2 regions of the Pseudoalteromonas sp. NEC-BIFX-2020_002 genome follow, and region 1 is predicted to be linked to the other one. Evidence: predicted binding sites of a transcription regulator. Region 1 holds the regulator's gene; the other holds the start of a gene.
The links. The regulator LexA, encoded in region 1, represses DNA repair genes until DNA is damaged. The targets are predictions, from matches to a motif close to TACTGTATNNNNATACAGTA.
Positions count from the first base shown of each region.

Region 1 (4,176 bases):
GCTTTTAGCGTCGGTAGGTAATGTTTTGATTAAATGCCTTTTCGCTGTAGAAAAGCGAGTAAATTGCTCGGCATTAAGGTTAAAACTAAACAGCGATGCCAATAAGGCAATAATAAAATACGGCATATCCAATCACTTAAGTGAACTACAGGAGGGCGTATTTTAGAGTTATTATTCAATAGCGTAAATCAGCTGAACGGACGAGCTTAAGTACTTAATAATTAAACTAATGTATATTTTTATAGATCAGAAAGTTTACATTGCATATTTTTATATGCAATTTAGTCGGCGATGGCGTGTGGTTATCGCCATCACCATTAAGAGAATTTTATGTGCGAGTTCGTTTACGTCGAGGCAACCTGAAGTTTTGTAGTAGTAAAATAAATCCAGTGATACAAAATAACACGCTACAGGCAGAAAAACTGATCAGTAATGGATTATTAAAGTCTTCTCGTTCGTCGTAATCCATAATATGTAGCATCCAAAAAAAGTCAAAAATACGCCAAATAGTACTGCGTACAGTAATAACGTTTCCATTATCTGCTGATAGATATAACGTTGTGCTAAAGGTGTCGTCAAAAGTTACTTGCCAAATATTTTGTTTATAACCCACTTCACGAGGGCCTGTTGTTAGTATTACAGCATTATTAACTTTTGCTTCTATTAATAAATGAGCGTAGGCATTTGCAATAATTTGGGTTTTACTCGGTGCTAAAAGCGGGCGCCCAGTAAGGCCATTAAAGCTATGCTCACCTTCGCTGTTATTCACTGTAATTATTGGGGTGGTTAAAAAATGACTATAAGTTATTTGAGTTGGCTGTGGAACTTGCAAGACAATATTATCAAGTGAGGTAGGGTAATCGGCTTGATTAAATGGGTTATTAATTGAGCGTGCTGCAAGATGCTTACCGTGCACTTTTTCAAGAGGGATTGCGCTCATTACTAAACCACCTAACAACCAGGCAAAAATTTGAATTGCTAGTAAATACCCGAGCCATTTGTGAAATTTACGAGCGTGTTTAAAAATGCGTTTATTCATATTACTACCTGTTTGTTATTATTTTTCAGCGCGGTATTTTATAAGCTATACTCGGTTTGCCAATGTGGCAAATTGTCGCATGTAGATTTTAGCTTAGATAAAACGTTGAATTATGTATCTTGAGGTGACTTGGGGATAGATTATTTGGTATAAAAGCAAAAATAGGTTAAAGTTTGCATTGTTTTTAATGTGAGATAAAAGAGAAATAATGTCGGAAATTCAATTTTTAAATGTAGATCTTGAGCTTGAATCCAAACAAGATATTAGCCTGTTAGTTGCAGACTTAAAAAAGAGTGCTGTGGTTTTACATTATGATAAAGATGAGTACCGACAGCTTGCACGCATTGAATCTAAAGGAGAAGTAACCTCTCCTGATAAGGCGATTAATCACTTATGCGAGTTAATAGAGTCGTGTTCGCGTGCAGCATTAAAACAATGGTTATCGTGCTCAAAGCGTACTTTTGATCTTGGCTTTGAATCAGGTACCTCGCCAAAGTGCTTTAATCAAGCATTACAGGTTGATACCTTGTTACGCATATCTGCAATAGGTGCCGGTGTTGAAATTACTATTTATCCTGTTCAGAGCTAATTTTACGCTCAACAACTGCTGCGGTCATCCTCGATACGCAGCATAATTCACCTCGGCTGTTGGTTATTTTTACTTCCCATACAGATGTTCGCTTACCCAAATGCAGTGGCTTAGCTATTGCTGTTAACGTGCCATTACGTGATGCTTTTAAATGGTTCGCATTGATCTCTTGTCCAACGCAGTAAAAGTTTGTGAAATCGACCACAAAATTAGCGGCATAACTGGCGACGGTTTCAGCTAAAACAACATTAGCACCACCGTGCACTATTCCCATTGGGTTATGATGCTCAGGGATGGCTGGCATAGTTGCAACGAGGTAATCGTCACCAATTTCACTAATCTCAATGCCCATGGTTTTCATTAATGTGCCTTGTCCATTTATACCGTTATCAAGACTTTTGCATTGTTCAAGGGTGATAGGTTGATACCAAATACTCATATGTCCATATTCTCCAATGGGTTTAAATTTACTTTATACTTTTTAACATTCATATCGGTAACTTCATACTAATAAATTCAATCAATATTTATGGTTTTATTTAAGCCAATTTAAATTTGCGATTTTCATATAACTGTATATACTCACAGTTAAATGTACTGTATGGAAACCCAGTTGTATGCGCCCATTAACGAATCGCCAAGCTCAAATTCTCGAACTTATTAAAGCTTTTATCAAAGATACAGGCATGCCACCAACGCGTGCAGAAATTGCGCAGACGCTAGGTTTTAAAAGTGCAAATGCGGCAGAAGAGCATTTAAAAGCACTTGCTAAAAAAGGTGTGATTAAAATGAAACCTGGTGCAAGCCGAGGTATTCAACTGGTTGAAGAAGATGAGCCAGAGCAACTAGGTTTACCGCTTATTGGTAGGGTGGCCGCGGGTGAACCTATATTGGCTGAGCAACATGTTGAAAGCCATTGCCAAGTTGATCCGCTGTTATTTAAGCCAGCTGCTGACTTTTTACTGCGTGTACAGGGCATGAGCATGAAAGATATTGGCATTATGGATGGTGACTTATTAGCTGTACATCGTACTCAAGTGGCTGAAAATGGCCAAGTAGTGGTGGCACGTGTTGATGATGATGTAACCGTTAAGCGTATTGAAAAAGCTGGGAAAAAAGTTTTCTTACATGCTGAAAATGATGACTTCTGCGCAATTGAAGTTGATCTAGAGCATGAATCTTTCAATATAGAAGGTTTGGCTGTTGGTGTTATTCGTAACGCCGATTGGATGTAATAACTTTTTCATAGAGTGGCATCAAATAGCTGAAGTTTGATGCTTTACATTTTTTAACCCCTAATATATTAGAACCCACACTTGTAAGTACCATTCAAAGCCTTATTACCCCTACTTATCCACTGCTTTTAGCTATTTAATATTACCTTCCTTTGGAAAATAACGCGCTGATTTTTAGTTGTTATTTTTGCAGTAAAATAAAATTTAATTGCCATTAAAACTTGCTAATTGTTCATTTTTTAACTAATTGGTTAATACACTGTATTAACAATTGCTCTTTAATGAGTGTGTTTATGCCTGTGGTATAAATAAATTGTTAACTTTCAGTTAAAATAACAATAAACGAATTGGCGCGATTTAATAGCAGTGCCGCCTTTTCGCTTTGCATTTTTGCAATAGCATTCAAAGGAGTCGTCACATGGGTAAACTGAGCTCTACCTTGTGGCTTATATTGTTTGTTCTACCGCAGCAAGTATTGGCAAATAGCCAATTTAATATGCGAAAGGGCGTAACAGATATAAGTAATGATGTTTATCAACTGCACATGACAATATTTATTATATGTTGTGTGATTGGTGTAATTGTGTTCGCGGTTATGTTTTGGGCACTAATCCATCACCGAAAATCAAAAGGGGCAAAACCTGCCCAATTCCATGAAAGTACAAAAGTAGAAATCCTCTGGACGGCAATACCATTTGTAATCTTAATCGCTATGGCGGTACCCGCTACTAAAACTCTAATTTCGATGGAAGATGCCAGCAAAGCAGATTTGACCATTAAAATTACGGGGTCGCAGTGGAAGTGGCATTATGAATACATGGGTGAAGACGTTGCTTTTTACTCTATTCTATCAACCCCTCAAGATCAAATTTCCAACCAAGCAGATAAAACAAACACCTATCTACTTGAAGTTGATAAACCATTGGTATTACCTATTAATAAAAAAGTACGTTTTTTGATGACTTCAGACGATGTTATCCACTCTTGGTGGGTACCTGATTTTGCTGTAAAAAAAGATGCAAACCCTGGCTTTATCAATGAAACGTGGACCAAAATTAATGAAGAGGGAATTTATCGAGGTCAGTGTGCTGAGCTATGTGGTAAAGATCATGGTTTTATGCCTGTTGTTGTTGAGGCTAAGTCTGAGCAAGCGTTTACCGATTGGTTGCAACAAGCGAAGCAAGCCAAAAAAACGGCAGCAGCAGCAGATGCAGCCCTGCTTGACCAAACCCTCCCTAAAGAGGAGTTAATGGTGTTGGGAGAGCAAGTGTATATGGCTAGTTGCGCCGCATGCCATCAACCAACAGGAATGG
Region 1 is NZ_JABEPJ010000019.1:35,736-39,911, forward strand. It holds gene HJP15_RS17755 (endonuclease) at 1-126, opposite strand, end outside; gene HJP15_RS17760 (hypothetical protein) at 329-1,039, opposite strand; gene HJP15_RS17765 (hypothetical protein) at 1,248-1,628, shown strand; gene HJP15_RS17770 (PaaI family thioesterase) at 1,606-2,067, opposite strand; gene lexA (transcriptional repressor LexA) at 2,246-2,863, shown strand; gene coxB (cytochrome c oxidase subunit II) at 3,282-4,176, shown strand, end outside.

Region 2 (4,176 bases), on a different contig from region 1:
CCTCGGCATTAACTGTACCGTCTGATTTAACTTGCGTGTAATCACGCACTCGTCGCAACAGACGATTAGCTATTCGCGGAGTACCCCGTGAACGTTTAGCTATTTCGATTGCACCATCATCGCACATTTCTAAATTTAAATAATGCGCAGAGCGCCCCACAATCGTCGACAAGTCAGCCACTGAATAAAACTCTAAACGCTGTACTATACCAAAACGATCTCTCAGCGGTGATGTTAACGATCCCGCACGAGTTGTAGCGCCTATCAAAGTAAATGCAGGTAAATCAAGCTTTATTGAGCGAGCAGCTGGGCCTTCACCTATCATTAAATCTAACTGGTAATCTTCCATCGCTGGATAGAGGATCTCTTCAACTTGTGGACTGAGGCGATGAATTTCATCAATAAACAGAACATCACCCTCTTCAAGGTTTGTAAGCAATGCCGCTAAATCGCCAGCTTTTTCAAGTACAGGCCCTGAGGTTGTTTTAATACTTACACCTAGCTCGTTGGCAACAATATTGGCTAATGTTGTTTTACCTAACCCCGGCGGGCCAAATATTAATAAATGATCAAGGGCTTCACCTCGGCTTCGTGCAGCTTCAATAAAAATTTCCATTTGCTGCTTAACATGTGGCTGACCTGTGTAGTCGGCTAAAAGTTTTGGTCTAATTGCACGGTCAACAACATCTTCATTACTTTGTTCGGTGGCATCTATTAAGCGATCCGCTTCAATCATGGTTTACTCACAACATTGATTTAAGAGACTCTTTGATCAGAACCTCTGTAGACATATCTGGCTTGCTAATCGCTTTAACCGTTTTTTGTGCTTGCGCCAACTTATAGCCCAATGAAACGAGTGCAGAAATTGCATCATCAGCCGCATTATTCGCAATTAAAGCATCTGATGCGGGCTGTATTACTGCATTATCACTAAATGGCGTGAATAAGTCATTACCCCAATCTTTTAAGCGGTCTTTCATTTCAAGTACAAGGCGTTCTGCGGTTTTTTTGCCAACACCCGGTAATTTCACTAAGCTAGTTGCATCTTCATTGTTCACACAGGTTACAAATTGCTTAGCCGACATTCCTGATAAAATAGCTAAGCCTAATTTTGGTCCAACCCCATTTGCTTTAAGTAATTCACGAAATAAAGCGCGTTCAGTTTTGTTATTAAAACCAAATAATAGCTGTGCATCTTCTCTCACAACAAAATGAGTGTAAACAATTGCCGTTTCACCAATATTGGGTAAATCATAAAAACACGTCATTGGCATGTTTACCTCGTAACCTACTCCAGAGACTTCAAGTAAGATCTCAGGTGGTTGCTTCTCTACCAATATACCGTTTAATCGACCTATCATTATTATTTCCTTAGCCTTCCTCTAACGGTTTTACTGGCACTGCCCGCTAGCTTTATTAAGTTTTGATTAGAATGTGCATGACAAATAGCAATTGCCAGTGCATCCGCTGCATCGGCTTGCGGCGTACCTGGCAGCTTTAAAATATTTTTTACCATCTGTTGTACTTGTGATTTATCTGCACCACCATGGCCAACAACAGCTTGTTTAATTTGCCTTGCTGAATATTCAAATACGGGTAATTCAGCCACAGCAGCTCCGACAATAGCAGCTCCTCGGGCCTGTCCTAGTTTAAGTGCTGAATCAGGGTTATGCGCCATAAATACTTTTTCAATCGCAAACTGTTCTGGCGAAAATTGCGCTATTAATTGGCTAATACCTTGAAAGATCATTTTTAAGCGAATAGGAAATTCGTGATCCGCCAGTTTTATACATCCACTGCCTAAATAGGTAAATTTTGCACCTTGATGAGCAATGACCCCATAGCCCGTCAACCGCGAACCTGGATCAATCCCTAAAATAATAGCCAAGCTCTTGCCCAATAAATATAACTTACTAATAAAGTAATAATGCCAGAGCACTGTATAAATTACCAGTGCATTGTCAATGCAAAAACCCGCAATTGCGGGTTTTTGTGTTAATACTATAAAATGAGTCGCAATATTAACCGAGCGAGCGCAGTAAACCTTGGGTATTTTTACGCATTGTTCGAGCAATCATAAAGTAGCCTAAAACAGCCACAAATGTGCCCCCTACTAAAGGACCAATGATCCAAATATGCGGGTGTAATTTACCGGCTAAATCAAACATTTCTCGTTGCACAATAAATAATGCGACATCACTCACTAGAGCCGCAACAAAGCCAGCCGCACTGCCGAGTAATAAAAACTCGTATAATGTCGCATTTTTTATTAATCGGCCTTTTGCACCTAGGGTGCGTAAAATCACTATTTCTTGCATTCGCTCCCCTAAGCTTGCTTGCACTTGCGAAATTAAAACTAGCGCCCCACAAAGCACCACAATGGCAAGTACAAAGCCAATTGCCAATGATACTTGCGAAATAGTCGATTGAATTTGTTTAACAAAACTATCAACATCAATAGCATTAACCGTTGGGTAAGTACGTAACAATTCACTAAAGTCACGTTTTTGATCCGTCTCTATACGAACTGAAGAAATATATGTCGCAGGAAAATCTGCCAATACATCCGGACTCAAAATGATAAAAAAGTTTGGCTTTAAGGTGGCCCAATTTACTTTACGAACACTCGTTATTTTTGCATCAAACGATTGTGCGCCAATTAAAAACGTTAATGTATCACCGAGTTTTACGTCTAAACGCGCCAGCATTGATTCTTCAATTGACGCTTCACCCGTCGCACTTTCAGAAAACCACTCGCCATCAATGATCTCATTTTGCGCTGGTGATTGTGTTAACCAAGTTAAATTAAGCTCTCGCCCGATTCCAGAGCGCGCTTCTTCATCTTTTTTCTCATTATCTTGCAACGATACTTCACGCGCTACAAGTTCACCATTTACCGCATTAACACGCCCGCGAATAGTTGGGTAAAACTCTGATACTTGAATTTTCTTTTGCGCTAAATAGTCAGTTATTACGGGTAATTCAGACTCCGTAATATTAACTAAAAATGCATTAGGTGCGTCATTCGGTAATTGTGACTGCCAATCAGCAATCATGTCGTTTTTAAGTACCACCAAAAATAAAAGTAATTTAATCGCTAATGCAAAGCTAATAAGTTGCACTGAATTTGCATTTGCGCGCTTTTGAATTGATGCAATCGCCAACGACCAACTATTGCCTGGGCGTAAACCTAATTTACGTCCGCCCCCAAAGATGATCCGTGAGACCAAAAACAGTAAACCAATAAGCACCAATGTTGAAACAAACAAAATTGCAGTAATTTTTAAGTTATTACTAAATAACCACATTAATAAAAACACAGTCATTGCAGACATGGCTAAATGTACTTTACTAACAAGTAATCTATCCCCTAAATTACGACGCAACACTCGCAGCGGCGGTATATCAAATAAGTCTAACAACGGCTTAATTGAGAACATCACAGCACAAATCACACCTGTACTAATTGCCGTTATCCAAGGTTTAATACCCGCAGCAGGTAATGTATTGTTCATAGATTTAGCTAAATAGTTCGCTGCAATATCTTGTAAACCAAAGCCTATGAGCAAGCCAATAAGCACAGATAAGGCGCACACCATTGATAAATGCAATAAGTAAATTTTGCGGATCATGTCGCGGCTACCGCCAAGGGTCTTCATCATCGCGACGGGATCGTATTGACGCTCACAATAACGCTTAGCAGAAACTGCAATAGCCACAGCAGCTAAAATAATGCCTAATAAACCTGCTAACAATAAAAAGCTTTCAGCACGATTTAAGCTATTAGCGATAGGAGATTGACGGTCTTTTACACCATACCATTGCTGATTTTCTTTTATTTGTGGCTTAAGCCAAGCATAAAAGGCATTAATATCAGACTCTTCACCAGCGTATAATTGACGATAGAACACTCGGCTTCCAGGCTGCACAACTTGCGTTTTCTCAATGTCGGCGCTATTTAACAAAACACGGCGACTGCTTGAAAAAATATTAAAAGGTGCATCAGGTTCTTCCACTAATACTTTTTCAATTGTAAATTGCGCTGCGCCGAGTTCAACCGTGTCGCCCACTTTTACATTTAACGCGTAAAAAACAGATTCACTAAACCACACATTGCCCGCACTTGGCCCTTGATTTACAATTTCAACCTGTGCATCTAAACGAGCCTTAATTTTT
Region 2 is NZ_JABEPJ010000021.1:6,487-10,662, forward strand. It holds gene ruvB (Holliday junction branch migration DNA helicase RuvB) at 1-736, opposite strand, end outside; gene ruvA (Holliday junction branch migration protein RuvA) at 744-1,361, opposite strand; gene ruvC (crossover junction endodeoxyribonuclease RuvC) at 1,364-1,888, opposite strand; gene HJP15_RS18490 (ABC transporter permease) at 2,022-4,176, opposite strand, start outside.
Region 2: ruvC (crossover junction endodeoxyribonuclease RuvC) is a predicted target of LexA. The motif match lies at 1,937-1,956, and genes of this name have one in related genera.